Regions from separate parts of the Halomonas zincidurans B6 genome, predicted to be linked through region 2. Evidence: predicted binding sites of a transcription regulator. Region 2 holds the regulator's gene; the other holds the start of a gene.

Region 1 (15,059 bases), 1.2 Mb from region 2:
CTGCGCCAAGCGAAGTCTTTTGCGGGTGCTCAGTGCGGGTTTCCTGCAAGCGGGTGAAGGTGAGTAGTTGATCGAGCAGATTGCGAGTGCGCCGGATGCCCCCGCGCAAGATTGCCACTCGCTCCCGGCCTGCTGGACCCAGAGGGGTCGCGGACAGACGTTCAGCCTGAAGAGACAGGGCCGTCAAGGGTGTGCGCAATTCATGGGCCGCATCGGCAATAAAACGTCTCTGGAGCGCGACCGATTGAGCCACCCGATCCAGAAGCCGGTTGATGGCGACAACGAAGGGCTCGATTTCCGGAGGCAGATCAGGTTCGTCCAGCGCCCGCAGAGTCTGATCCTGGCTTTGGTCAAGTCGATGGGCCATCGCGGTCAGGGGACGAAATATCTTACGAATGATATCTCCCGTCAGCAATACCAAAATGGGCACCAGAATCAGAAAGGGTAATAGGGTCCTGAATGCACCGCCCCTGGCAATTTCGTCGCGGACTGCGGTTCTCTGGCCAACGGCCAATCGTACGCCGGTGTCCAGTGTGGTAACGAAAATCCGGTAGGAATTATTTTCCAGGGTAAGGGTCTGTACGCCCTCGGGAAGTGTCTCGGGCAGAGCCGGTTTATCCCGATGGAGTGGTGAGCCGGAATTGAGGCTTTGAACAAACACATAGTCTTCCCATTCTTCATCCGTGCTTGGGCGGTGGTTGGGATCCGTGACAATGAGATCCGGGTAACGATCAAACATGGCCGCAGTTTGTCTGAGGAAGTTATCCTGCAGTTCGTTGGCCTCATTCAGCGCAGAGAAGAACGAGAATGTACCGGCAACAGCCGCCACTGCCACGATCGTTCCCGAGAGCCACGCTGACAGCCGAAATTGCAATGTTCGCTTCACGGGTTCTTCGGGATCGTCCATCCCGCACCTCGGACGTTTCTGATGGTGTCAGCGCCCAGCTTCTTCCGTACCGAATGAATCAGGAATTCAACCGCGTTGCTCTCGACTTCCTCGCCCCAGCCGTACAGGCGGTCCTCCAGAGCACTTCTCGAGAGGATTGCTCCCGGGCGCAACAATAAAGCCTGCAATAGTGAAAACTCGCGGTTCGAAAGGCGAACCGCTTCGACCCCCGGAACCTGTGCCTCTCGGGTGGCGGGGTTAAGCGAGACATGGCCATTGCTCAATACCGGCTCGGCCTGACCATTGCTGCGCCGGAACAGGGCGCGCATTCTGGCCGTCAGCTCCGCCAGATCAAATGGCTTGAGCATATAATCGTCTGCACCTTCATCCAGCCCCGTTACCCGATCTTCCAGCCGGTCACGAGCGGTAATGATCATGACCGGGACGGTCAGCCGGGCGGCGCGAATGGCACGGAGTACCTCAATACCGTCGCGGCCCGGCAAGCCCAGGTCGAGCAGCACCATATCATAGTGGTCGGTCGTGACGGCGCTTATGGCATGTCTGCCATCCTGTACCCAGTCAACCGCATACGCCGCCTCCTTAAGGGTTTCAACGACTGCCTCGCCAATCATGCTGTCGTCCTCAACGACCAGTATCCGCATCGTTCATCCTGTCCGTGCCGGCGAAACCATGTCGTCGTTCCGCATCTGAATTGACATGTCGTTACCATGCCATAGATTCGAGGTCCAAGGCTGTTTCAGTCTGTGCTTCCCACGATTGGCGTAGTGGACCTTTTTCGGGTTACGGTCAGATAGCCGACCAGTACCACGATAGTTACCAGGAAGAGTTCGCTGGTACCCGTGGCTCCGAGGCCAAGACCACCCTCGGCCGTTGGCTTGGTCAGCATATCTGCCAGAGAGGCACCCAGAGGGCGGGTCAGCACGTAGGCAATCCAGAATGTCAGTATGGCATTGGCCCCAAACGTGTAGTAAGCGAGTGCCGTCACTGCAATCAGACCACCAAACAGGAACAGTGAAAGCTGGTAGCCGGCGCCCATGCCCTCGGAGACAAGATCGCCTGCAGCAGTGCCGAGTGCAAAGGTAAACAGGATAGCTGCCCAGTAAAACAGTTCTCGGCGCCGGGTGAAGATGGAGTGAATCGACAAGGTATGCTCGACCCGATACCAGATTGCAAATGTGATGATAAGCGCCACACTGAAAACGGCCGAGGAAACCGTCAGCGGCACGCCGAATTGATCCGTCATGATGTCGGTGATCAGCGTTCCAAAAACGCTGATAAGCAGCACTGTCGTCCAGTAAAGCCAGGGGATATAGCTTCGCGCCTTGATCTGGGCAAGCAGAGTTGCGAAGAAAATGGTCCCCATGACCAGGGAAGTGCCGACCAGGCCGAAGCCCATATCGACCGCCAGAAAATCGGCCCCCGTTTCGCCGACGGTCGTGGACATCATCTTGATGATCCAGAACAGCAGGGTGATCTCAGGGACCTTGCTCATCAGGGACGGGAACGGTGATTCATGCTCGGGCTGACCGACGGTTGTCGAGCGGGAGTTGGTGTCGGGTTTGGCAGACATAGCGTTAAGCTCCGTTTGTTGAAGGCATCCGTGTGATTTTGAATTGACTGTGTCACCCAGCCGCGGCTGAACGGCAGATCGAAAAACCGTGGATGCGTGGATGAAGTGGGCCAGTGCAACGGCTGACTTGGCATCGCGGTAGGGGACAAGGCGGCAAGCCCGGGCCTGAGCCCGGAGAATGCCGCCATTGCCGCTTACAGCAGAGCCGGCTGACAACCGGGTGTATGCGGTATCAGCCAGGCAGTGCGCCGATCAGTCAATTTCGTCGTTTTGGTCGTCGTGATCGGCGACGTCTTTGACTGACGAGATCAGTTGCCCGGTTTCAGCATCCACCCGGACGTCCCAGGTCTGGTCGCCTTTGACTACCTCCACATCAAAGGCCGGACCCTGTTTGGTCTGCTCGTACTCGGCGTGGGTCGCCTTGCCGCCGCTATTATCCGTGGCAACCTTCACGGCCTGGGTCAGGGGAATGGCGGCCTGGCTGATGCTGCTGGCATCATTGCCTGATATCTCCTTCGCCTGAGCGGCGACCGCTGGGCCGGCGAGAATAAAGCTGATGAGGATAAGTTTTGGATATTTGGACATGATATCTGTACCTCGTGAGTTGAAGGACTGCACGATGCACGTTACCGGTGAACACTTAGCTGGGACTGAGGAAACGGATAAAATCCGAATTGTAGCGCGTCAATCTGGAACCCTTCCTTGTCTGGTCTGCAAGGTGCGTCATTCGATTTCGTGTCGCTGGTGTCGCATGTGGCCGCCGCTGCTCAAGCGCTGGGCCTGTCCCGACGGCCGGTGTATGTCCTGATAGCCACGTACCCGGCGGCGCGATTCCAAGCTCTGCGCACGCGGCCTGAGACGGGTCCCTTGGCACGTGGCTCATCGACCAGGGTGCAAGACCATGACCACGCGCGTCGCCAGGTAGACGGCGCCGGCCCAGGTCTTCAGTTGCTACTACATGGCGGCACGAGGCTCGCAGGGGTGGCAAGCAGCAACGGCGCGTCGGCGGACGGGGTCAGAAGACGGATAGCCGCGTCCGGTGCCTGCAGAGCCTGCTTCAACAGGGCCGGGGTATCGGTGACGCCGGAGACGTCGCGTTCCAGGGCCAGCAGGCCGAGCAGGTCGCGGCGCTGCTGGACTCTCAGCGAGCCGCTCCACAGTGGTTGGGGCGAGGCTTGGCAGGTATCGCTCAGGGTGAATTCCGTGGGCCAGACGTGCAGGACCAGGCGGCGGCCCGGCTGTCCGGTGATCGGGCGTGTGGCGCGCAGGGCGGAGGGCTGGCCATTGTTGAGACGCGGCAGCGTCGGCAGGCCCGCGACCGCATGGCCGGGGCTCAGCCAGTGCAGGGTACTGACCGGCGTCCAGGGCACATCGACCTGCCAGCCGGCGTCACTCAGGCGTTGACGCAGGCTAGCCAGTGGCCCCGCCCATTGCAGGACCATGCGCTCCTCGCCCTCGCCACCCAGGTCGATGCGACGCGCCGGCAACTGCTGATAGGCTGTCTGCGACCAGTCCTGCCAAGCCAGTTGCTGAAGCGTGGGTTGGGGCGCGTAGCGCTCACGATCGGTGGCTAGCTGCTGATTGATGTTATACGGCCAGACCACGGCCACGGTCAGTAGCACCACGAGCGACAGTCCGCGTGTCTCCCGGAGCGGCGCGTGGCGACGCTGGTGGCTGATCGCCAGGAGGATCACCCAGACGGTGCCGATGGCGATGCCGGCGCTGACGTCGGCCAGCCAGTGAGCGCCCAGATATAGGCGCGAGACGGAGATCAAGATCACCGTCAGGGCTGCGGCACTGACCACCCAGACGCGCCGGCGGGCGGGCAGGGCCCGAGCGACGAGATAGGCCAGGAAGCCGTACAGCACGGTGTTGATGGTGGCGTGACCGCTGGGAAAAGAGAAGGCCTCCCAGCCGCTGTAGAGCCCGGCGGTGGGACGCGGCCAGTGGACCAGCGCCTTGATCAGCGGTGTGAACAGCGCCGCGCCACCCACCGCGGCCAGCCAGTAGAGTGCGCTGGACCAGGCACGGCGCGCCAGCAACCAGGCGGCGACCGTCACGGAGAGGCTGGTGGTCACGAAGCTGTCGCCGAACTCGGTGATTGCCAACATCAGGGTGTCGCCCCAGTGGGTGCGCAGTGCCTGGAAGGCATGGAAGATTGCCTGGTTAGCTTGCACCAGCTGGTCACCGGTGAGTAGATCTTCGAGGATGCCCAGGAACAGCCACAGGCAGCCGAGCAGCACCGCGATGGCAGTGACCAGCATCAACCCCTCGCCCCGCACGGTGGCCAGCAGACGTGCCACGCCGCGCTGCGGGGCCGACGCCTGCGGCGCGCACCAGTGTTCCAGACGCGTCATGCCGGTCTGCAGCGCCTGAAGCCCGTGGGTCAGCAGTACGCGGCGGGTCAGCCAGATGACGATCCAGACCAGCAGCGCCACCAGCACCAACAGCACCACCAGGCGCCCTGCGATCTGAGCGACCACGTGGAGCGACTCGCCGAGTAGCACCCCGGTCAGCACATGGGTGGTGGCCCAGATGATCCCCGAGGCGATATTGACGACATAGAACCGCCCCGGCGGCATGCCGCTCATGCCCGCTGCCAGCGGCACGAAGGCGCGCGGCCCCTGAACGAAGCGCGCCAGGAACACGCCCTTGCCACCATGACGTTGAAAGAACACCTCGGCCCGCGCCACCCATTGCGGGTAACGGCTCAGCGGCCAGATACCGGTAATGCGTGACTCGTAGCGGTATCCGAGCCAGAAGGAGATGCCGTCGCCGGCGATTGCCCCCGCCAGCGCGGCGAGGATCAATGGTACGGTGCCCAGCGCCCCGCTGCTGACCAGGGCGCTGATGCCGACGATCAGCATCGAGCCCGGGACCAGGGTGCCGGCAACCGGTAGTGCCTCCGCCATGGCGGACAGGCCCACGATGGCATAGGCGATGGCACTGTGCTGCGAAGCCAGTTGCGTGATGTCGGTGACGAGGGTTTCCAGCATCGGATAGCGGCTCCGGCCAGGGGTTCGGGATTATAGCAAGCGTACCAGGCGGCGATTCAGCCAGCCCTCGCGTGTATAGAAACCTCTGATCACCAGCGCCGCCAGACAGCCCGTGGCCATACCGCCGAGGATATCGCTCGGATAGTGGGTGCCGACATAGACGCGCGAGATCATCACCAGCAGAGCGACCAGGGCGAAGGTACCGCCTGCGCGCAAGCGGCGTTGTAGCAGGAAGGTCGCCGCGATGGCGGTGACGGCGGTGGCATGGTCGGAAGGAAACGATGGATCGGCGCTCGGCGCGATAAGCAGATGCGACAGGCCCTCGGTATAAGGACGGGGGCGTTGCACGATCAGCTGGTTGAGCGCCAGCCCGCCGAGAAATGCCAGACCCGCCGAGGCCGCCAGGTGACGCGCCCGGTCACGCTGCGAGCGGGCCCACCACAGCGGCACCACGGCCAGCACCATCAGCGGCACGCCGAACTGGGTGAGGGCGATCATCAAGGTATCGAACGCGGGAAACTGGCCGGCCAAGCCGTTGATGGCATGCAGCAGGGCTATATCGGGTGACACGGTGACTCCGGAGAGGGAAGGATAGATATTGTCGCGTCCCCGTCACGCTATCGCGACGCCCATGCCGCCGGGCTGGAGGGAAGCATCGCTTTTCGCGACAGCACGGCGGCCGAGCCAGCGCTACAGCCACGCCTTGGCACGTTTTTCCAAACGCTTGCCCAGCTGGCGCATGGCGGTGTGGCGGCGTAGACGGGTGAGCAGGAACATGACAAGGCCTCTCCGGGAATCGGGGAGTGGCGACTATGGAGATAAAGTCTTAACGAAATCTTAGAGCCTGTTGACGTTTCGTCGCGGCCGCGACGAAACGTCAACAGGCCCTAATCTGGAACGCCAAACAATGGGCGCGAACGATCAAGCGGGATGTACATGCAGTCTGGTTAGCCGCGCGCGATTCGCGCACACCGTGGATAGCTCGGGCGCTTGCGCTGGTTGTTGCAGCCTATGCCGTCTCACCCATCGTGGGGATCGTCACCAGGTTCAACCGCAAGAGCGTGATTGTGCTGACCGAGGACGGCACCAAACAATACAAGGTCTCGCCGGAGTTATTGAAGCCTCTCCGTGAGATGGTTAACCACGTCGTGGAATGAACGTTTACCTTACGCCGGAGATACAGATCACTGAAGAGAGTGACCGCCAGCAAGAAGCTTTACAACGCTGGATCAGAGTCTTTGTGAGTGAAGCGGATTATAGACTTTTGTTCGTTAGACCATGGTCGCTGTTGCCATGCCTTTCCCAACTGCCTACCTTTGGAACTTGTATGATGTATGACAAGCAGGTGGCAAAGCCAAGTTCGATCACAGAGCCGTTGCTGTCCATTTACCCGCTTTGTCAATCAAAAGCCTTCGGGGCTCGAGCAAGAGGAACGAACGTGAGTTTTTCAAGAGACGATGTCGTGAAAGCGGTCGGCGATGGCCTGCTTTCGTTCCCCATCACCGACTTCGACGCCAGCGGCGCCTTCGATGCCGAGGGCTATCGCAAGCGCCTCGAGTGGTTCGTCAGTCATGACATCTCCGCCGTATTCGTGGCCGGCGGGACCGGCGAGTTCTTCAACCTGACGCTGGACGAGTACCGCGCGATCGTTTCCCAGGCCGTCGAGGCGGTGGGCGGCAAGCTGCCGGTCATCGCCAGCGCCGGGCTGAGCGTTGGCGCCGGCCAGGCCTACGCCAAGGCCGCCGAAGAAGCGGGCGCCGACGGTATCCTGCTGATGCCGCCATACCTCACCGAATGCCCGCAGGACGGCCTGGTGGAGTACGCCCGCCAGATCTGCGATTCGACGTCGATCAACGTCATCTACTACAACCGCGGCAACGGCATTCTCGAGGCCGACGCCGTGCAAAAGCTCGCCGATGCCTGCCCCAATCTGATCGGCCTGAAGGACGGCAAGGGTGACATCCAGGCGCTCAACAAGATCGTCAAGACGGTCGGCGATCGCCTGGTTTACGTGGGCGGCGTGCCCACCGCCGAGATCTTCGCCGAGGCGTATCTGTCCATCGGCGTCAACACCTACTCCTCGGCGGTATTCAACTTCGTGCCGGAAATGGCGGTGAAGTTCTACCGGGAGCTCAGGAAAGGCAATAAGGAGGTGGTTCGAGACATTACCCAGAAGTTCTTCATTCCCTTCATCGAACTTCGCGATAACAAGAAGGGCTATGCAGTAAGCCTGATCAAGGCGGGCGCCGACATCATCGGCAAGCCTGCCGGAAACGTACGCTCTCCGCTTGTCATGCCGAGCCTGGACGAGCGTCAGCAACTCGAAAGATTGGTTGAAACAGCCCATCAGCTATAACGACAAAACCAGCGATACAACAGGAGTCATATCATGCAAACAAGTAAGCGCTTTAGTGTAGCCGGTTGCCTGCAAGTCACCGCGATTGCGGGTGCACTGACCGCCATGGCCATGCCGGTCCAGGCCGAGCAGTGGCGGGGCTGGAACATCCAGCCACCGGGCTACCCGAATACCGTAGCGCTGGAAGGTTTCGCCAAGGAGGTCGCCGAGAAGACCGAGGGTCGTGTCGAGCCCAAGGTTTATAACAGCGGGGTTCTGGGCAACCAGCCGGACGCCATCGAGCAGACTCGCAGCGGCGCGCTGGACTTTGCCAACTTCAACATGGGCCCGATGGGGCCGATCGTGCCGGCCACCAACGTGCTATCGCTGCCGTTCATCTTCAATAGCGTTGAAGACATGTACAAGGTCATGGACGGTGAAATAGGCGACCGCTTCGCCGATGCGCTCGCCGAAAAGAACCTCATCGCCCTGTCCTGGTTCGGCTCCGGCGCGCGCAGTCTTTACAACACCGCTCGTCCGGTGGAAACGCCCGAGGACGTCCAAGGGCTCAAGGTCCGCGTGATGAACAACGACTTGTACGTGGAGATGATCGATAACCTGGGCGGCAATGCGACACCCATGGCCTACAGTGACGTCTATCAGGCGCTCAAGACCGGGGTTATCGACGGCGCCGAGAACAATTATCCCTCTTACGAGTCTAGTGGCCACTACGAAATTGCCCAGTACTATTCACTGACCGAGCATCTGATCCTGCCGGAGTGTCTGTGTATCGCCAAGTCCAGTTGGGAAGATCTCAGCGAAGAAGATCAGCAGATCGTTCGTCAGGCTGCAGAGAACGCCGCCAAGAAACAGCGGCAACTCTGGGCCGAGGGCTCCAAGGCTAGCCGCGAGAAAATTGTCAGCGCTGGCGTGGAGGTCAACGAAGTGACCGACAAAGCGGCATTCCAGGAAAAGATGCAGCCCATCTACGCCGAGTTCGTCAAGCAGAACCCGCAACTCGAGTCGCTGGTCACCGATATCCAGGCCGCGCAGCAGTAATCGTATCAATCCATGAACTCCCCCGGGCCGGTATCGACCCGGGGGGGCTTGAAAGGATTAACCTCCGTGAGTTCCTACTTCGATCAAATCAGTGATCAGGATGCAGAAGCAACTCCGAAGACACTGCTGGATAGATTTCTGGATGGTATCGCCCATTTCTGCATCATCGTGGCGGGCGTGCTGATGGTTTTCATGGTCATCACCTTCGGCTGGCTGGTCTTCGGACGTTATGTACTCAACGATACGCCAACCTGGGTCGAGCAGACATCGTTGGTTATTGTCGTCTACATCACTTTCCTCGGCGCAGCCGCCGGGGTGCGCAATAACAGTCACCTGGCCATCGATTTCGTACGCGAGGGACTGCCCGCATTTCCACGTGAAATCATGCGCTATATTGCCGATCTTTTCGTCACTTTCTTCGGTTTTTTCATGACCTGGCAGGGCTGGCAACTGGTCATGGAAAATCTCAGTCGTCCCATTCCGATAATCGGCTTTTCCGAGAGTTGGCGTGCGGCACCGCTGGTGATCAGCGGTGTGCTGATGGTCTTGTTCTCCTGCGTCAATATCGCTCAGCGCCTGCTCAAGTCACGAGAGGTTTGATCTTATGGGACTTACGATCCTGTTCGGCCTGTTCTTTCTGGGTCTTATCGTCGGCGCTCCGGTGACCTTCGCCGTTGGCCTGGCGGCGGTCGGAGCTTTTCTCTACGAAGGCCTGCCATTGTTCGTGGCTTTTCAGCGAATTCTTTCCGGTATCTCGGTCTTTTCGCTGCTGGCCATACCGTTCTTCATCTTTGCCGGCGAACTGATGCTGCATGGCGGGATCTCCAGCCGGCTGGTGCGACTGGCCTCGGCGGCCGTGGGCCGAGTGCGTGGCGGGCTGGGCATGGTCAACGTCAGTTCGTCGATGTTGTTCGGAGGCATCTCCGGCTCGGCGGTCGCCGATACCTCGGCGCTCGGCTCGATCCTCATCCCGGCCATGAAGGAAAAGGGCTACGACGCCGACTACGCGGTCAACGTGACCGTAACGTCTTCCATCGCCGGGGTGGTCATTCCGCCCAGCCAAAACATGATCCTCTACGCTGTCGCCGCGGGCGGCGGCATCTCGATAACCAAACTGTTCATCGCCGGTATCGTGCCGGGCGTGCTGATGTGTCTGGTCCTGGCGTTGGCAGCCTACATCGTGGCGGTCAAGCGGGGTTACGGGGGCGAGCCGTTCCCCGGCTGGATGGCGCTGATCGTCAGCTTCGCGGCGGCGCTACCCGGACTGCTGACTGCCGTGATCATTGTCGGCGGGGTGCTCTCGGGGATCCTGACGGTGACCGAATCCGGCGCCTTCGGCGCGATCTACGCCATCGTGGTGACTAGTTTGGTATATCGCGAGCTGCGCTGGGAGTCGTTCAAGCGGGCGGTCTATCAGGCCGTGCGCACTACGTCGCTGGTGATGATCCTGGTGGGCTGCGCCTCGGCATTCTCGTATCTGCTGGCGCTGTACAGTGTGCCGCAACTGCTGACCGATACGTTGCTGAGCATCTCCGACAACCCCTACGTCGTGCTGTTGATGCTCAACCTGCTGTTGCTGGGGTTGGGCATGATCATGGACATGGCGGCGCTGATCCTGATCATCACGCCGATCTTCCTGCCGGTGGCGGCCCAGTTCGGCGTAGATCCGATCCAGTTCGGCATCATCATGATGATGAATCTCGGCCTGGGGCTGTGTACGCCGCCGGTCGGCACCTGTCTGTTCGTGGGCAGCGTGATCGGCAAGATCAAGATCGAGCAGACGGTACGCACCATCTGGCCGTTCTACCTGGCGCTGTTCGTGGTGTTGATGCTGGTGACCTACGTGCCGGCGATCTCGCTGACGTTGCCGGGTTTCTTCGAATAGCGCTTACTTCCATACGATCATTGGCTGTCCGATATGAAGATCGAAAAGATACACACGCACCTCCTCGACCATAAACTCGACCAAGCCTTCGAAAGCGCCTCGATGCGCTTCGAACGGCGCCAGCACTGTCTGGTGGAGGTGGTCTGCGACGACGGCACGGTGGGCTGGGGCGAGTGCCTGGGGCCGGCCAAGGCCAATGCGGCGGTGGTCGACATCTACGCCGCGGCGCTGATCGGTCAGAACCCGCTGGAAACCGAGAAGCTCTGGCTCGAGCTCTACAATCGCTTGCGCGACCAGGGCCAGCGTGGGCTGACCGTGACGGCGCTGAGCGGCATCGATATCGCCCTGTGGGACATCAAGGGCAAGCATTACGGCGCGCCGGTCAGCGAGCTGCTGGGCGGACGCTTTCGCGACAGCGTGCGTGCCTACGCCACGGGCTCGTTTCGCCGCGACGGTATCGACCGGGTCCAGGATGTCGCCGACGAGGTGGCCGGCTACGCCCGCGAAGGCTTTCATGGTGTCAAGATCAAGATCGGCTTCGATGTCGAAGAGGATCTGCGCTCGATTGCCGCGGCGCGCGAGGCGATCGGCCCCGAGCGTCGGCTGATGATCGACGCCAACCACGGCTATGACCTGTTGGAAGCGCTGGAGGTCGGCAAGCGGGCGGAACAGTACCGCATCGACTGGTTCGAGGAGCCGGTGCTCCCTGAACAGATCGCCACCTACCGCGCGGTACGCGACGGCCAGCCGATCCCCGTGGCCAGTGGCGAGAACTGGCACGGCCGCTACGCCATGCTCGAGCCGCTCTCGAGTCGCGCGGTGGATATCGCCCAGCCCGATGTCTGCGGGGTGGGCGGATTCACCGAAATGCGCCGCGTCGCCGACATGGCGGCGATGTTCGGCGTGCGCCTGGTGCCGCACGTGTGGGGCACGGCGGTGTGTCTCGCGGCCAGCTTGCAGTTCATGGCGGCACTGCCGCCCAATCCGCCGCGCCGCAAGCCCATCGAGCCGATCATGGAGTTCGATCGCACCAGGAACCCGTTCCGCCAGGCCGTCGTGCAAACGCCGATCGAGCATGACCAGGGCGTCGTGCGTATCCCGGACGGTCCCGGCCTGGGTATCGAGATCAATCGCGATGCATTGCGCCAATTCGCTTTGAAGGAGGCATGAGTGTCCGAGATTCCCGTCAACACCCGTCCGCTCGACGGCCCGGCGCCCAGGCTCAAGGCGCCGGCCGGGGCCACCGACTGTCACATTCACCTTTATCTGCCGGGCTATGAGGCCCAGCCCGGTGGCCCGAAGATCCCGGAACTGGCGACGGTCGAGGATTACCGCAAGCTTCAGCAGTGGTTGTCGCTGGAGCGCGTGGTGGTCACCCAGCCCAACGCCTACCAGCGCGACAACCGCGCCTTGCTCGCCGCGCTCGATCAGTTGGGCACGCAAACCGCCCGCGGCGTCGCCGCGGTGACGCCCGATACGCCGGACAGCGACCTGCGGGCCTGGCACGAAAAGGGCGTGCGCGGGGCGCGGATCATGAACCTGCCGGGCGGCGCGGTCACCAACGACGAGATGCTGGCCGTCGAGCAGCGCATCCGCCCGCTGGGCTGGCATCTGATGGTGCAGTTCAACGGCTGCAACCTGAACGACTATCTCGACGACCTGCGACGCATCGAAGGCGAGTACATCATCGACCATATCGGCAAGTTCATGCCGCCGGTGCCGGCAGACGATGACCGGGTCGACGAGATCCTGCGGCTGCTCGATCGCGGCAACGCCTGGTTCAAGATCTGCGCTGGCTACGAAGCCAGCCGGACCGGCGGCCCCGACTACGCGGATATCGGGGCGATCGCCAAGCGGGTCATCGCGCATTCCCCCGAGCGCATCCTATGGGGCTCCAACTGGCCGCACGTCGGCGTGCCACGCGAGCAGTATCCCGACGATGCCGGACAGCTCGACGTGCTGCTCGACTGGGCGAGTCCCGAGGTGCAGCGAAAAATTCTGGTCGACAACCCGGCAACGCTATACGGCTTCGACTGATTTGATTGTCGGGCCATGTGCCTACAAGGTAACGCCATCGTTGTGCATTGCGATGGCCATGAACGAGGGAGGAATACATGATCAATCGTCTTCTGATGACCGGTGCCGCCGGCGGGATGGGGCGTCTCATCCGGCCGCAGCTCGCAACGCTGGCGAAGCAGGTGCGGCTGTCGGATATCGGCGATCTGGGCGAGGCCGCCAGCCATGAAGAGCTGGTGACGTGCGATCTGGCGGATGCCCAGGCCGTCAGTGCGTTGGTGGAAGGCTGCGACGCCATCATTCATCTGGGCGGCGTCTCGCTGGAGAAACCCTGGGACAGCATCCTCCAGGCCAATATTATCGGCACCTACAATCTGTACGAGGCGGCCCGGCAGCATGGCAAGCCGCGCATCATCTTCGCCAGTTCCAATCACACGACGGGCTATTACGAGCGCACGCAGAAGCTCGATACTCAGGTCCCGCATCGCCCCGACTCGATCTATGGCGTCTCGAAGTGCTTCGGCGAAGACCTGGCCTGTCTTTACTATCACAAGTTCGACATCGAGACCCTGAGCGTGCGCATCGGCTGGTGCCATCCCAAGCCGACCGATACCCGCAAGCTGGCGATCTGGATGAGCGGTGAGGACTTCGTCAGCCTCGCGCTACGCGCGTTCTCGGCGCCGAAGCTGGGCTATACCGTCGTCTACGGGGCCTCGAACAACTCCGAACAGTGGTGGGATAACAGCAAGGCCTCCTTCCTGGGCTGGGTGCCCAAGGACAGTTCCGAGCCCTGGCGCGAAGAGGTCGAGGGTGCGGCCCCCGAAATCGACCCCCAGGATCCGACGGTCATCTACCAGGGTGGACCGTTTGCCACCTTCGGCCACCCCGACGATTGAGCGTGTCGGTGCGTGGTCCAGTGAGCGGATTGCCGTGACAGCGTCCCAGGCGATCCGCACTGGTGCCAGACGGCCAGGCTCGAAAGCTTCTCAACCCGTGGCGCAGTGGAAACCGATATGGCAGGCAAGAACGACGTAATGAATGGCTTGAAGACGCTGAACATACAACGCATTTCGCGGGAGGGCAGCCTCTCGCTGCACGTGGCCGACCAGCTCGAGGCGCTGATCGTCAACGGCGGGATTGCCGTCGGCGAAAAACTGCCGACGGAAAATGGCCTGTGCGACTCCTTCGGGGTCAGCCGTACGGTCATCCGCGAGGCGATCACCCACCTCAAGTCGCTGGGGCTCGTCGAGACCCGCCGCGGCGTGGGCACCACGGTGTTGCGCAATGCCATTGTCGAGGCGATGCCCGCCAATCGCATCAGCCCGACCACGGTCGAGGACATCCTGCATGTGCTCGAGTTGCGCCTGAACATCGAGCCGGCCGCCGCGGAGCTGGCGGCGCTGCGTCATGACGACGACGACCGGCGCATCCTGCGTGACAAGCACGATGTGTTCGTTCGCGCACGCGCCGCAAGTTCTCAGGCGCGCGTCGAGGATTACGAGTTCCACTATGCCATCGCCGCGGCGACCCATAACCCCTTCTTCAAGTCGTTCTACGAACAACTCAGCCAGAGCGTCATTCCGCGTGCCAAGCTGATGAGCATCGAGATCAACACCTCGGCGACCGACAGGTACCTGGCCCGTGTCGAGGAGGAGCACACCTACGTGCTCGAAGCGATCTTCGCCCGCGACGGCGAATCGGCCCGCGAGATGATGTACCAGCACCTCAACCGGGCCAGGAACATGTACGCCAAGTATCAGGAATCGTAGCACCCGAAAGCCTAGCCACGACGGGCCGCTTTTCGGCCCGCGCAACTCAGGAGGAAGTCATGACCTTGGAAGGCAAACTACTCATCGGCCAGCAGGCCGTCGCTGGGGCCAGCGAGCCGATTCAGGCCATCGACCCGAGCACCAATCAACGCCTGGAGCCGGCCTATGCCGGCGGCACCGCCCACGACGTCGATCGCGCCTGCGGCCTCGCCTGGGCGGCCTTCGACCGCTACCGCGAGACCTCGCTGGAGGAACGCGCGACGTTCCTCGAGACGGTAGCCTCCGAGATCGAGGCGCTCGGCGACACGCTGATCCAGCGCGCGGTGGCCGAATCCGGCCTGCCCCGGGGGCGCATCGAGGGCGAGCGCGGGCGTACCTGCGGCCAATTGAGGCTGTTCGCCCAGGTGGTGCGCGCCGGCGAGTGGCTCGACGTGCGCGTCGACCCGGCGCTGCCCGAGCGTCAGCCGATGCCGCGGGGCGACCTGCGTCAGCGCCACATCGCGCTGGGCCCGGTGGCGGTAT
Region 2 (15,059 bases):
ACTCCTTAAGAGGTAGCCGGGTGTCTTTACAATATATTGTTTTAAAAGAATTTTATTGAGAGGTGGGGGTGCGCCGGTGCTCGCTGAATCATCACAGGGGCATTGGGGGTAGTCCTGTCCGGAGTGAACATGGAGCTATCGCTTACCCGCTCGCTGATCTTTCGAGCCGGCCTTACCATGGCGGGAATCGTCATTCTCGCCCTGATCAGCATGCTCGGGTCGATCATGATCGCCGAGACATCGAGTGGCGATGCCGCGGCCATCAATCAGACCGGCTCGCTGCGCATGCAGGCTTACCGTCTGCTAAGCACGCGCCTGCAGACAGCGGAAAACGACGGCGTGTTGCGACAACAGCTCGAGCGCTTCGATGCCAGCCTGACCGGCCCGGCCATCACTTCGCTGATTCCCGACGATCCGCAGCATCCACTGACCGAGCGGTACGCGGCCGTGACCGAAATGTGGAAGGGCATGCTGCGCCCGGCCCTGCTGAAAAATATCGAACAGCGCCCGCCACAGGTATTGATCGACCAGACCGCCGAGTTCGTCAGTGCGGTGAATGGCCTGGTCAGTCAGTTGCAGCAGGAAGCCGAGTCGCGCATCCAACTGCTGCGCCTGCTCCAGGGCATCGCTCTGTTTCTGACCTTGATTATGGTTATCGGCGCCATGTACAAGCTGGTCAATGACGTGATGCCGCCGCTGCGTGAGCTGTTCAAGGTGGTCAATCGGGTGCATCACGGCGATTTCGAGGGGCGCCTGGCTTACGCGGGCAATGACGAGCTGGGCCTGATCTCGCGCACCATCAATCAGATGAACGAGAGCCTGACGCAGATATATGCGCAGCTCGAGCAGCGGGTGGAGACCAAGACCGCTGAGCTCAAGCGCAGCAACGAGGCGTTGCGCCTGCTCTACCAGGCCGCGCGTCAGCTCAACAGCTCGACCCCCGGCAGCGAGGATTTCCGCGACGTGCTCGAGCATCTGGAGCAGGTCACGGGGCTCGGCCCGATCACCCTGTGCCTGTCGCAGGGCGAGGCCGAGCGCGCCTATCAGCGAATCTCGACCCAGTTGGGCGATCGCCCCGATTTCTGCCAAGCTCCCGACTGCGGCCCCTGCCTGAGCGGCGGGCGGGTGCCGCCGCGGGTGCGCCCGGTGGTGGTCAGCGAATCCGGCCGCCGCTATGGGGTGCTGTTGATGCAATATCCGGCGGGTAATCCGCCGCTGCGCCGGCAGCTGGAGCTGGTCGAGACCGTGGCGGGGCTGATCGCCACCGCCCTGTCGCTGGCCCAGAACAACGACGAACAGCGCCGCCTGGCATTGATGGACGAACGCGCGGTGATCGCCCGCGAACTGCACGACTCCCTGGCTCAGTCGCTCTCCTACCTGAAGATTCAGGTGGCGCGCCTGCAGGCGCTGATTCGTCAGCAGGGCTCCTCGACCGACCAGGAAGCGGTCATCGACGAGCTTCGCGAGGGGCTGAGCTCGGCCTACCGGCAGCTGCGTGAGCTGCTCAACACCTTTCGCCTGCAGATGGCCGAACCGGGACTCGAGGCGGCGCTCAACGAGACGGTGCGCGAGTTCGCCCAGCGCTGCGATCTCAAGATCCTGCTCGAGTACGAATTACGGCATTGCCCGCTGACCCCCAACGAGGAGATCCATGTGCTACAGATAGTGCGCGAGGCGCTTTCCAACGTGGTCCACCACGCCAGGGCCGAAAACTGCGATATCCACCTGCAGACCACCGGTTCGGGTCAGGTCAAGGTATGCATCCGCGACGACGGGGTGGGCTTGCCCGAGCAGCACGTGCGGCTCAACCACTATGGCACCACGATCATGGACGAGCGCGCGATCGGCCTGGGCGGTACGCTCGCTATGCACAATCGAGATGAAGGGGGGGCGGAGGTCACGCTGTGTTTCACCCCGCAGGTCACCACCGGGAGTGAATCGGTCAATATGCTGGGAGGCGCGGGATGAGCGAGACTCGCATCCTGATCGTCGACGATCACCCGCTTTTCCGACGCGGCGTGCGCCAGCTGGTCGAGATGGACCCGGACATGGTCATCGCCGGCGAGGCGTCCAACGGTATCGAGGCCGTCGAGGTCGCGGGCACACTCGATCTCGACCTGATCCTGATGGACATGAACATGGCCAAGATGGACGGGCTCGAGGCGCTGCGCCAGATGCGCAGCAACGGCATCGATACGCGGATCGTGATGCTCACCGTTTCCGACGCCGACGATGACGTGGTCGCCGCGCTGCGCGCCGGCGCCGACGGCTATCTGCTCAAGGACATGGAACCCGAGGACCTGCTGGCGCGCATCAAGGAGGCGGCCGAGGGCAAGCTGGTGATCAGCCCGCAACTCGCCGCCATCCTCGCCGGCATCGTCAGCGGCGGCCGCGCCGCGCCCGCCGATGCGCTGGCGACGCTCACCTCGCGGGAACTGGATATCCTGCGTGCATTGGCGCGCGGCATGAGCAACAAGATGGTCGCGCGCCGGCTCGACATCACCGAGGGCACGGTCAAGGTTCACGTCAAGAACCTGCTCAGGAAACTCGGCTTGCGTTCGCGGGTGGAGGCGGCGGTGTGGGCAGTCAACCACGGGGTTTCATGAACTCGGTTACTCGTCGATCTTGCTCAGCGCCGAATCCTTGTGCATGACGATGTGATCGGCCTTGTCATTCTCGATCTCGTATTGCGCTCATCCTCGCTGGCGCGAGGCCTGTTTACCTGTGACTCGCGTCAAGCCGGTAACCTGCCGCTACCGGCATGACGCCCGTGACGCGCAGTGCCGACATGACTTCAATCAAGGCAGGCCGATTCTGTACCGGCATCACGTAACGTAACGTCGTTTTGAGAGAAAGAAGCCAGCCGCTGCGGCGACTGGCTTCTTGTCATTCATGAGCATGTTGCGTGGCTGGGCAACCAGCGCCGATGTCGGAGCGGCGACTCAAGCCGCATGAAGCGGTCGTGACGGTCCGAAGTGTTCATAATGGCGTCGTTCGGCGGGCACGCCGAGCGCCTTCAGTGCCTCGTCGACCGCGGTCATGAACCCCTGGGGACCGACGAAATAACACTCGGGCGAATCAACGGGAAGGTAACGCTCGAGCAGCTCACGATTGACGCGGCCGATGTGGTCGGCCCGGTCGTCTCGTTCGCCCCGTTCGTAGAGTGTCACCGATGTCAATATGCCGGGGTAATCCTCCTTGGCCAAGGCATCCAGTTCATCGGCGAAGGCGTGATGCTCGCGTTCCTGGGCCGCGTGGAGATAGACGACCTGGCGACCCTGTTCGAGCGCACGACAGGCCATGGGCAACATGGGCGTCTGGCCGACGCCGCCGCTGATCAGCATCACCGGGGCGGTGGTCTCGTCGAGAATCAGCTGCCCCGCGGGCTGGAGAAGTTCCAGTTCGTCGTCGACCGCCAGCTCATCGTGAAAGTGTTGGCTGACCCGGCCGCCGGGCTCGCGCTTGATCGAGATGCGATAGCTTTTTCCATTGGGAAAGCCGGACAGGCTGTAGTGGCGATGCACCGGTTCGCCATCGATGGTCAGCTTGACGCCGACGAACTGGCCCGGCTGGAAATCGGCGACCGCTCCGCCATCGACCGGTTTCAGCACGAATGAGCGAATCACCGCGCTTTCCTGACGGGTCTCGGCAATACGGAATCGCCGCGTGCCCCGCCAGCCGCCGGGGCGTTCGGCGAATTCACGGTAGCTGGCTTCCTCCAGCTCGATCAGCAGCGTCGCCAGTTCCTGATAAAGGGCGCCCCAGGCATCCGCCACCTCGGCCGTGACCGCATCGCCCAGAACCTCGCCGATGGCCGCCATCAGGCATTCGCCGACGATCGGGTACTGGTCGGGCCGTATCCCCAGCGACACGTGCTTGCTGACTACCGTGGCGAGCGTCGTCCTGACTTTCGCGGGGTCCTTGCGCAGCTGCACATAGGCCAGTACGGCGCTGGCGAGCACCCGGGGTTGCCCGCCATCCGCCTGGTGGGCCTGATTGAACAAGGGGGTGACTTCTGGATAGCGCTCGAACATCAGCGGGTAGAACCGCTGAGTAATGGCATCGAGATGTTCCGCCACGACCGGTGCCGTGGCCTCGATGATCTGCTCCTGGGCATTTGTCAGCATATTACAACTCCTTTCAAGCTGGTCTGTCTGGGGTGATTCGATCGGGTCGCTGTAGGACGCGATGGGCCGTGCCCATGTCTTCAACCCGAGGCTAAATTCATTGACTGAGAGCAGTCGAAATCGGCAATGCCATCAAGCAGCGCCGAGCCTGCGATGGTGCGAATTCGCCCGGTTGCCACGGAACGATTCGCCGTCATGTCAGTGAAGCGGGGCGGAATCAGACTTTCACTCTCTCCTGCACGCTGTCGTTGTCTTCGCCATCGAGCCAGTCGACATGGTGCATCTTGCGCACGATGACGAACTCGTCACGGTTGGAACCCACGGTGCCGTAGTAGTTGAAGCTGTAGGACAGCTGGGCGTAGCCGCCGATCATGTGAGTCGGCTTGGGGCACACGCGGGTCACCGAGTTGTGGATGCCGCCGCGGGTGCCGGTCACTTCCGATCCGGGCACGTTCACGATGCGCTCCTGAGCGTGATACATCATCGCCATGCCGGTCTTGACCCGCTGGCTGACCACCGCCCGGGCGGCGATGGCCCCGTTGGCGTTGTAGGCCTCGATCCAGTCGTTGTCCTCCACGCCGATGGCGTGGGCGTCATCTTCGGACAGCCAGACGATGGGGCCGCCCCGGGACAGCGTCAGCATCAGCAGGTTGTCCGAATAGGTGGAGTGAATGCCCCACTTCTGGTGCGGCGTGAGGAAGTTCAGCGCGATCTCGGGGTTACCGTTATCCTGCGGCACCGAGACGCTGGCCGCGGCCTTGGTATCGATGGGCGGACGATACACCAGCAGGCTCTCGCCGAAGGCACGCATCCAGGGGTGATCCTGATAGAGCTGCTGGCGACCGGTCACCGTGCGCCACGGAATCAGCTCGTGAACGTTGGTGTAGCCCGCGTTGTATGACACGTGCTCGTCCTCGAGGCCCGACCAGGTGGGGCTGGAGATGATCTTGCGCGGCTGCGCGACGATGTCGCGGAAGCGGATCTTCTCATCAAACTTGGGCAACGCCAGATGGGCGTGCTCGCGGCCGGTGATCCTGGACAGCGCATTCCAGGCCTTGACCGCCACGTTGCCGTTAGTCTCGGGAGCCAGCGTCAGGATCATCTCGGCGGCATCGATGGCCGTCTCGATCTTTGGGCGGCCAGTGACCGGACCCTCGGTCTTGCGCTGGTTGAGGTTGCCGAGCAACTCGACTTCGGGCTGGGTCTGCCAGCTGATGCCCTTGCCGCCGTTACCCAGCGTGTCGAGCAACGGACCGACCGAGGTAAAGCGCTCATAGGTTGCCGGATAGTCACGCTTGACCGCGATCAGGTGCGGCAGGGTCTTGCCGGGGATCGGTTCGCACTCGCCTTTCTTCCAGTCCTTGACCTCGGCCTGGGCCAGCTCGGCCGGGGAGTCGTGCTGCATGGGCAGGGTGACGATGTCGGTTTCCTGGCCCAGGTGGCCGACGCACACCTTCGAGAACGCCTTGGCGATGCCCTTGTAGATGTCCCAGTCGCTGCGCGCTTCCCAGGCCGGGTCGGTGGCCGCGGTCAGCGGGTGGATGAACGGGTGCATGTCCGAGGTGTTGAGATCGTCCTTCTCGTACCAGGTCGCCGTCGGCAATACCACGTCGGAGTACAGGCAGGTGGTGGACATGCGGAAGTCCAGGGTCACCAGCAGGTCGAGCTTGCCTTCCGGAGCGTCCTCGCGCCAGGTGACTTCCTCGGGCAGCGCGCCGCCCATGTCGCCCAGGTCCTTGCCCTGCAGGCCATGCTTGGTACCCAGCAGATACTTGAGCATGTACTCGTGGCCCTTGCCGGAGCTGCCGAGCAGGTTGGAACGCCACACGAACAGGTTGCGCGGGAAGTTCTGCGGGCTGTCCGGGTCCTCGGCGGCGAAGCGCAAGTTGCCGCTCTTGAGCTGGGCGACCACGTAATCGGCAGGGTCCTGTCCGGCGAGGCGGGCGGCTTCGGCGAGCTGCAGCGGGTTGGTGTCGAGCTGCGGCGCGGACGGCAGCCAGCCCATGCGCTCGGCGCGCACGTTGAGGTCGATCAAGCTGCCGGTGAAATCCTCGCGGCGGGCCATGGGCGAGAGCAGTTCGCTGACTTCGAGCTTTTCGTAGCGCCACTGGCTGGAGTGGTTGTAGAAGAACGAGGTGCCGTTCATGTGGCGCGGCGGACGCTGCCAGTCGAGACCGAAGGCCAGCGGTAGCCAGCCGGTCTGCGGGCGCAGCTTCTCCTGGCCCACGTAGTGCGCCCAGCCACCGCCGCTCTGGCCGATACAGCCGCACAGGATCAGCATGTTGATCAGACCGCGGTAGTTCATGTCCATGTGGTACCAGTGGTTCATACCGGCACCGACGATGATCATCGAACGGCCATGGGTCTTGTCGGCGGTGTCGGCAAATTCACGCGCCAGGCGGATGGCCCGCGCAGTGGGCACGCCGGTGACCTGCTCCTGCCAGGCGGGGGTGTACGGACGCACCTGGTCGTAGGCCGTGGCGCCGTCGTCCTCGCCTTCGGCGCCCAGGCCACGGTCGATGCCGTAGTTGGCGACCATTAGGTCGAATACGGTCACCGCCAGCACTTCACGGCCGTCGGCCAGGGGCAGGCGCTTGGCCGGCAGGCTGTGATAGAGCACGTCGTTGCCGGCGACATGGTTGAAATGCTCGTGGGCGATCCCACCGAAGTAGGGGAAGCCGACCTTGGCGACGCTGTCGTGGCCCTTGGCCAGCGACAGCTGCAGGGAGACCTCGTTACCCTCGGCGTCGAGCGGCTCGAGGTTCCAGCGGCCTTCACCGCTTTCCTTTTCACCCCAGCGGAAGCCGATGGAGCCGCGCGGCACCACCAGACGGTTGCTGGCTTGGTCCCAGGCCACGGTCTTCCACTCCGGGTTGTTGTCCTGGCCCAGGTTGGCATCGAAGTCGCTGGCGCGCAGCTGCCTGCCGGGGGCGAAAGTGCCGTCCTCGCGGGTTTCCAGTTCGACCAGAAACGGCATGTCGGTATAGCGACGCACGTAATCGGTGAAGTAGGCGCTGGGCTTGGCGAGGTGGAATTCCTTGAGGATCACGTGGCCCATGGCCATCGCCAGTGCCGCATCGGTACCCTGCTTGGGGCTCAACCACTCATCGCACAGCTTGGCGACCTCGGCGTAATCCGGGGTGATGGCCACGGTCTTGGTGCCCTTGTAGCGCACTTCGGTGAAGAAGTGCGCATCGGGGGTGCGCGTCTGCGGGACGTTGGAGCCCCAGGCGATGATGTAGTTCGAGTTGTACCAGTCGGCGGATTCGGGCACGTCGGTCTGCTCGCCCCAGGTCTGGGGGCTGGCCGGCGGCAGGTCGCAGTACCAGTCGTAGAACGACAGGCACACCCCGCCGATCAGCGACAGGTAACGGGTGCCCGCGGCGTAGGAGACCATCGACATCGCCGGGATCGGCGAGAAGCCGATGATGCGATCGGGGCCGTACTGCTTGGCGGTGTAGGCGTTGGACGCCGCGATCAGGGTTTCCAGCTCGTCCCACTCGGCCCGCACGAAACCGCCCATGCCGCGGGCCTTCTTGTACTGCGCGGTCTTCGCGGGATCCTCGACGATGGCGGCCCAGGCCAGCACCGGGTCGATGTACTGGGCCAGCGCTTCGCGCCACAGCTTGATCAGGCGCTTGCGCACCAGCGGGTACTTGAGGCGGTTGGCGCTGTACAGGTACCAGGAATAGCTGGCGCCGCGGGGGCAGCCGCGCGGTTCATGGTCGGGCAGGTCGGGGCGGGTGCGCGGATAGTCGGTCTGCTGGGTTTCCCAGGTGACCAGGCCGTTCTTGACGTAGATCTTCCAGCTGCACGAACCGGTACAGTTCACCCCATGGGTGGAGCGCACGACCTTGTCGTGCTGCCAGCGCGCACGATAGCCGTCTTCCCAGTCACGGGATTCGCTGCGGGTTTCGCCATGGCCATTGGCAAATGCCTCGCGGGGCTTGCCCAGATACTGCAGGCGGTCGAGAAAATGACTCATTGCTGCTTGCCTCTATGAAGTCCGGTCAGGAGTCAGGGAGTCGTCGGCTCGGTCACGTCGCCGGGCCAAGAGGTGTGGTGTGCCAGCTGGCTTGCCATGGCGAACCTCCCCTGCTTGAACTGAGATCACCTTAAGGAGATCGTGGCGGGTCGATTTTGATTTCAGTCAAGTTGGGTAGCGAACTCCTTCGCTTACCTCGCAATATCACCCGGACTACCTCTAAATGGTTATCGGGGGCTAGGCGGGCGTTGGGTAACATCGTGCTCATGACATTGCGCGCAGAAAGGAGAAACACGCCATGACCCGCATTGCGACGCTGAGCGAGACACGCGATAACTGCCACAACTGTCGTCTGCGCACGTTGTGCCTGCCCGATAACCTGCCGGTGGAAGACGTCGGCAGGTTGGCGGGGATCGTGCAGCGTCGCAAGCCGGTGTCCCGGGGCACCCTTCTTTTTCAGGCCGGACAACGTTTCAACTCGATCTATGCGGTGCGTACCGGGGCGGTGAAGACCACGACACTCATGGCCAATGGCGACGAGCATATTTCGGGATTCCATCTGCCGGGCGAGGTCATCGGCCTCGACGCCATCGTCTCGCGGGATCACCCCTCGACGGCTGTTGCTCTGGAAACCGCCAGCGTGTGTGAAATTCCCTATGCCGAACTGGAGAATCTGAGCGACCGCACACCGGCCCTGCAGCATCAGTTGATGCGCATCATGAGTCGCGAGCTGCTCGCCGAACAGAGCACCAACCACCTGCTGACGCGGCGTTCCGCCGAACAGCGCCTGGCCGTGGTGCTGCTCACGTTCTCCGAGCGCTTCGCCAGCCGCGGCCTTTCGGCGCAACGTTTCCGCCTGCCGATGTCGCGCCTCGACCTGGGCAACTATCTGGGCCTGGTGCCCGAGACCATGAGCCGCACCTTCCGTCGCCTGGAAGAGCAGGGCCTGGTCAGCATCGCCGGCAAGGAGGTCGAGATCGTCGATATCTGCGCCATGCAGGGGCTGGCGTTCGGTGCGCAAGGTGCCCAGGCGGCGCGGGCTTGACCAGGCGCAGTGGGCTTCGTTTGACGGCTTGATTCCGGTCAAGCTCATTGTCGGTAGTGCGCGCTAGGGTGAGTCTGGATCTGCTCACTGCGGTAGCCCAATGAACCGTTCCATCGATCTCGCTCTGCTCGTTAAGCATGACCGGCCGGCCCCGGATTACGGACTCTTTCCCACCCTGGTCCGCTTGCCGGAAAAGCGCTCGGCGGACGATTACCGGCTGGTGGCGCTTGCCAGCAATGAAGACCCCATCCCCAAGCCATTGACGGTTTATGTCCATGTGCCCTCCTGGCTGGGCCACGATAGCCGTGGGCCAGTTCGATATCTGGGATATCTCAAGCGCGAGATAGCGCTTCAGAGCGCCCTGTTCGATGGCGATCGCCGAATCGAGCGGCTCGTGCTGAGCGGGAACGGGGCGGGGCGTCTCGGAGACGGTCAACTGGCTGGCTTGCTCGCCGAGCTGGACGTGCATTTCGGGCTGAAGCGTAGCCGCGATCGCGACTTTGCGTTGCGCATCGATTCTCGCGGTCTGTCACCGCAACGCCTGCCCCTGCTGGCCGCTCTCGGCTTCAACCGGTTGCTCGTCGACCTACAAGACCTTGAGACGCCGGCCGGCGTGCCCGGTGAGCGTCAACCGGCGGACGAGTGGCCAGCCCCCGCTGGCCCTGAGCGTAGCCACCTGCCCGTCACCGAGCTGGCATTGCGTCTGTCCGGACGCACGGCGGTTGGCTTCTCGGCGTTGCTCGAGCGCCTGGTCAGCCTACGTCCCGAGCGCATTACCCTGTATCGCGATGGCTTGTGCGGCGCGGCTGTCTGGCCGGCGTTCTCTTGCCCATCGGCTCCGTGGCAGCGGATCGCAACGCCCGAGCGTGGCGCTGTCCTGGCTCTGCTGGCGCAAGGCGTGGAGCGCTTGGCGCCGGCCGGTTACGTGCATCTGGGCATGGGGCGCTTTGCGCTTGCCAGCGATGCGTTGGTGGCTGCGCAACGCCATGGCCAGCTGCAGCGTTGCCTGGAGGGTTACAATCTGCGGGGCGAGGCCGACTGCATCGGGCTGGGGGCCGGTGCAATCAGCCATCTCGACGATGGCTATTACCAGAATGCGCGGGAATTGCCGGATTACTGTGCGCGTCTGGACGCGGGTCAGCTGGCCATCTGCCGAGGCTATGAACTGACTGCCGATGACCGAGTGAGACAAGCCGTTATCCAGCACCTCATGGGGGGCGGCAACGTTCGATATGCGACTGTCGAGAAAGCTCATCGCATCGTGTTTCGCAACTATTTCGCGCCTGAGCTGCTGGCCCTGCAGGCCATGGCGAGCGATGACCTGGTCGAGCTTCGACGCGACGGCATTGAGCCGACGCAGTCCGGGGGCTTGCTGATGGAGCGTCTGGTCATGCTCTTCGACGGCGCTTTTAGCGAGGGGCGGCCACGCTACCTGCAGATGATCTGAACTGCACTGCCGCGAATGGAAGTTTCCACCGCCAATTTGCCTCAGGCAAGCCTGCCTTCGGCTTGTGGGTGGCTGAGCGGCCGGGTTACGCCCGTGCGCATGCGAACGGCGCATCAGACGCCTGCTAGCCAGGAAAGCGGATTGTGGTTCATCGCCACACCGACGATGTACAGGAAGAGGGCGATGGCGACCAACGAAGCCGCGGCGCGAATCGTCGATGTCCTGCCGCGCTTGATCGCCAAGGTACCGATAACGATATAGGCCACCAGGGCGATCAGCTTGGCCGCCAGCCAAGGCTGCTGGGTAGGCCAGGCGCGCAGCATGATCATCAAACTCACCCCCGCCGCCAGCAGTACCGTGTCGATCAGGTGCGGCAACACCTTTACCCAGCGCCGCTGGAGCTGTGGAGACGCGCGAACCGACCACCATGCGCGCAGCCCGAATAGCCCCAGGCTGAGACCGGCGGCGGTCATATGGATATTTTTTATCAGGAAATAGTCCACGCGGGTCTCCGTAAAAAAAGGCGTCCTTGCTCAGAGCATGACAGTCGATGTTTCCTGTCTCAGCCTAGGGAGCCGCCGATCCGTGAGGCTTGATTACGATCATGCGCGGGGCAATTCGCCTGCCATCGGCGAAGCAGGCGATGATTCACCCAGCGCTACCTGATCTGCGGTGGCCTGCTCGAACAGCACGTTGTTCTCCAGGTGGATGTGCTGCATCAGGTCCTCGCGGAATTCGCGCAGGCCGGCATACAGTGCGCACCAGGTCGTGCAGGCGCCCTTGGGCGTCTGGATGTCATCGGTGAACGCCATCAGCCGGGCCAGCGTTTCGCCATGCTCGTCGTGTTCGAATCGCATGACCGCAATGGGTCCGTGCATGTTGTGGGCGAGGCCACGCTTGAGCGTCGGGAACAGGATCATCTCCTCCTTTTGCAGGTGGCTTTCGATTTCCTGATGCATCCCCTCGAGAAGCTCGGCCAGGCCGGCGGGGCAGTCCTGGCGCTCGCCGTGAACCTGCTCGACGCGCCGGGCCAGGCGAATGAGTTCGGGCAGTTGCTGACGATGCACGGCGTGATAGCGGGTCAGGATGTGATCGATCAGTTCGTTGGCGCTGGCCTCGCACCAGTCGCGCTCGTCGGGTTGATGAGCCGGCAACGCTTCCAGCGCGCTGACGAGGCGGGCCAGATCGGCATCGCGCCCGGCTAGCGAGTCGCGCAGGGTGGCACGACCACCACAGCAGAAGTCGATGCCGTATTCATGGAACACCCGGGTGGCGCCAGGCAATTGGCGGGCCAGTTGACCGACGGGTTGGTCGAGAAGGGTCATGGTGCGTGCTCCTTTGCTAGTTTGCTTTCTTCCTGTTGCAGCTTGCGTGCCAAATTCTAAGCAGCTGATTAGTCTTGATAATTATTGATTATGGTCAATTTTACCCAGAGCAGACGAGGTAATAATGACCCTGCTGTGGTGGTTTTTACCGTTACTTGTTCAACGCGATCCACCAGGAGTCTTGCCATGCTCGAAGATGTCGTGTTCGCCGATCTCACCGCCGAACTGCCCAGCGCGGTACGGTTGCAGCGTCTGGTCAGGGCGCTGCGCGAGTACTTTCATTGCGGTGCCGTGGGCTTGCTGAGTCTCGATGGCGAGGCGCTGTGTCCGGTGGCGGTCGACGGGCTGACGCGCGAGGCGCTGGGGCGACGCTTCGTGGTGGCCCAGCACCCAAGGCTGGCGGCGATTCTCGCCCGTCGCGAGACGGTGGCCTTTCCGCCCGATTCCAGCCTGCCCGACCCCTACGATGGGCTGGTCGACAATCAGCTCGGCGACCCCTTGCCGGTCCACGATTGCATGGGCGTCAGCCTGCATGTCGAGGGCAGCCTGTGGGGGGCATTGACCCTGGATGCACTTACGCCCGGCACCTTCGACGAACGTGCGCAGGACGACCTGCAGCGTTGCACCCTGCTGGTCGAGGCGGCCGTGCGGATGACTCGTCTGGAGCAGGACGTGCGTCGCCTTCGCCTGTCGCGAAGCGATACCGCCAAGGACGCCAGCGAACCTCATCAGGGAGAGATCATTGGCCAGAGCCTCGTCATTCGACAACTGCTGGATGAGCTCGAGGTGGTCGCGGATTCCGAATTGCCGGTACTGCTCACTGGCGAGACCGGTGTCGGCAAGGAGTTGTTCGCCCGCCATCTGCACCAGCGTTCATGGCGCCGGCGCCGTCCGCTGATCCAGATCAACTGCGCGGCGCTGCCCGAGTCACTGGCCGAAAGCGAGCTGTTCGGCCATGTGAAAGGCGCCTTCTCGGGGGCGGGCAAGGCCCGCGCCGGGCGCTTCGAGGCAGCGGACGGCGGCACGCTGTTTCTCGACGAGGTCGGCGAACTGCCACTGGCCATCCAGGCCAAGCTGCTGCGTACCCTGCAGAATGGCGAGATTCAACGCCTGGGCGAAGACGTGCCGCGCCATGTCGACGTGCGCATCATCGCCGCGACCAACCGCAAATTGCACGACAGCGTGCGCGACGGACACTTTCGTGCGGATCTCTATCACCGCCTTTCGGTCTATCCGGTGCCGATCCCGCCGCTGCGCGAGCGAGGCAGCGATGTGCTGGTGCTGGCCGGACATTTTCTCGAGCTCAACCGGGCGCGGCTGGGAGTGCGTAGCTTGCGCCTGTCGTCGGCTGCCGAGGATGCGCTGAGTGGCTACGACTGGCCGGGCAATGTGCGCGAGCTCGAGCATGTGATTAGTCGGGCGGCGATCAAGGCGCTCAGCCAGGGGGCGCGTCGTGAAGACATCGTCACGCTGGAGCCCGGATTGCTTGACCTGCCGCAAGTCTCCGTGCAGTCCACCATCGCCATGCAGTCGTGCCAGGGGGCGCCGGTGGAAGCGCTGCACGATAGTGTGGCGCGCACCCAGCGGCAGGCCATCCGCCATGCCCTCGACCAGGTCGACGGCAACTGGTCGGCGGCGGCGCGGCGACTCGAGGTCGATTCCAGCAATCTGCACAAGCTGGCTCGGCGGCTGGGGATCAAGTAGCGGTGCTCGGCAAACGCCGGGCATGAGGAGCTCGACGAGCCTCTGTGTGGCTATATGCGCCGCATGGTTCAATGTGTCTATACGAGATGTTGTGCATTGGCTGGGCCTTGAAGCGGGGTTGCCTTGACATGGGTCAGGTTCGCTGCGCGTATTGAATGGCACCATGGATGCTTGTTTATCGAACAGGCCAGTCGCTGCCGTTTCGGTGCCGCACGTTCATCGGCGCCGCGCCTTCACGGCCCGAACGCTTGGCCAATCACTGATCGATGAACCATGTTTCTGACTAGCAGACCATCCATGAATTCACCCACCGCGGCCGTCAAAACGTCCAGCGAGGTGCCGATGCAGACGCCCACTCAAGCCATCTGGGACGCCAAGTACCGACTCAAGGATCGCCACGGCACGCCGGTGGACAAGGACGTGGCCGATACCTGGGAGCGGGTGGCGCGTGCAGTGGGACAAGTCGAGGGCGACCAGCGTGATGCCTGGCTACCCAGGTTCCGCTGGGCGCTGGAAGCGGCTGGTCGAAGTGCGGCTGAAATAGACCGTGACCCGCTGAACTACCGCTCGTCGCCGACTTCGTTTCTGTGTGCCGCGAGATCGCCGAGGGCATAACCATCATCACTATCCGCAAGGAAGACCATGTTTACCGTTCAGCTGTACCGCTATCATCCCGAACACGACGATGCACCCTATATGGAAGCCTTCGAAATCGGCGATGAGTTCCGTCACAGGATGGTGCTTGAGGTGCTGGAGAATCTTAAGGTTTCAAACCCTGAGCTGGCCTATCGGCGTTCCTGCCGCGAAGGCGTTTGTGGTTCGGATGGCATGAACATCAATGGCAAGAATGGCCTGGCCTGCATTACATCCGTGTCTGAAGCGCTGGGTCGAAAGGATACCCTGACGCTAAGGCCGCTGCCCGGCATGCCGGTCATTCGCGACCTGGTCGTCGATCAGACTCTATTCTTCAGGCAATTCGAAAAGATCCGGCCCTACCTCATCAACGATAGCGTTCCGTCGACGATAGAGCGCCTGCAGAGCCCCGAAGACCGTGACAAGCTCGATGGCCTGTATGAATGCATCCTGTGCGCCTGCTGTTCTTCGCAATGTCCTTCCTGGTGGTGGAATCCGGAGAAGTTCATCGGACCGGCGGGGCTGATCCAGGCCTATCGTTTCCTGAACGACAGCCGCGATACCGCGACTCAGCAGCGCCTGGCCGAACTGGAAGATCCTTTCAGCGTCTTCCGCTGTCGTCAGATCGGCAACTGTACATGGGTCTGTCCTAAAGGGTTGAATCCGATGAAGGCCATCGGTCGCATCCGGGAGATGCTATTGAAAGAGAGTGTATGAAGTTGATTGAAAGTCGGCCTTGCCGCTCGCTTGGCGAATAGGGTTGATTTAACCCATTTCGGTGATATTAACCCAA

What was found. Region 2 encodes FNR, which switches genes on or off when oxygen is low (the NO sensors DNR and NnrR bind a similar motif). Its sites were predicted from a motif close to TTGATNTANATCAA; they were not measured.
Region 1: the regulator FNR is predicted to act here: its motif matches at 6,801-6,814, upstream of kdgD (5-dehydro-4-deoxyglucarate dehydratase).

Annotation. Positions count from the first base shown of each region.
Region 1 is NZ_JNCK01000001.1:2,579,416-2,594,474, reverse strand. It holds gene HALZIN_RS0112145 (sensor histidine kinase) at 1-907, opposite strand, end outside; gene HALZIN_RS0112140 (response regulator) at 883-1,548, opposite strand; gene HALZIN_RS0112135 (COG4705 family protein) at 1,644-2,477, opposite strand; gene HALZIN_RS0112130 (PepSY domain-containing protein) at 2,730-3,062, opposite strand; gene HALZIN_RS0112125 (bifunctional DedA family/phosphatase PAP2 family protein) at 3,422-5,473, opposite strand; gene HALZIN_RS0112120 (phosphatase PAP2 family protein) at 5,504-6,043, opposite strand; gene kdgD (5-dehydro-4-deoxyglucarate dehydratase) at 6,912-7,829, shown strand; gene HALZIN_RS0112105 (TRAP transporter substrate-binding protein) at 7,863-8,867, shown strand; gene HALZIN_RS0112100 (TRAP transporter small permease) at 8,934-9,467, shown strand; gene HALZIN_RS0112095 (TRAP transporter large permease) at 9,472-10,752, shown strand; gene HALZIN_RS0112090 (mandelate racemase/muconate lactonizing enzyme family protein) at 10,786-11,922, shown strand; gene HALZIN_RS0112085 (amidohydrolase family protein) at 11,923-12,789, shown strand; gene HALZIN_RS0112080 (NAD-dependent epimerase/dehydratase family protein) at 12,867-13,664, shown strand; gene HALZIN_RS0112075 (FadR/GntR family transcriptional regulator) at 13,782-14,537, shown strand; gene HALZIN_RS0112070 (aldehyde dehydrogenase (NADP(+))) at 14,597-15,059, shown strand, end outside.
Region 2 is NZ_JNCK01000001.1:1,343,178-1,358,236, forward strand. It holds gene HALZIN_RS0106290 (type IV pili methyl-accepting chemotaxis transducer N-terminal domain-containing protein) at 130-1,968, shown strand; gene narL (two-component system response regulator NarL) at 1,965-2,606, shown strand; gene hmpA (NO-inducible flavohemoprotein) at 2,943-4,127, opposite strand; gene HALZIN_RS0106305 (nitrate reductase subunit alpha) at 4,345-8,112, opposite strand; gene fnr (fumarate/nitrate reduction transcriptional regulator Fnr) at 8,411-9,157, shown strand; gene HALZIN_RS0106315 (oxygen-independent coproporphyrinogen III oxidase) at 9,258-10,604, shown strand; gene HALZIN_RS0106320 (SirB2 family protein) at 10,718-11,107, opposite strand; gene ytfE (iron-sulfur cluster repair protein YtfE) at 11,207-11,929, opposite strand; gene norR (nitric oxide reductase transcriptional regulator NorR) at 12,116-13,633, shown strand; gene HALZIN_RS17420 (hypothetical protein) at 13,931-14,248, shown strand; gene HALZIN_RS0106340 (succinate dehydrogenase iron-sulfur subunit) at 14,276-14,983, shown strand.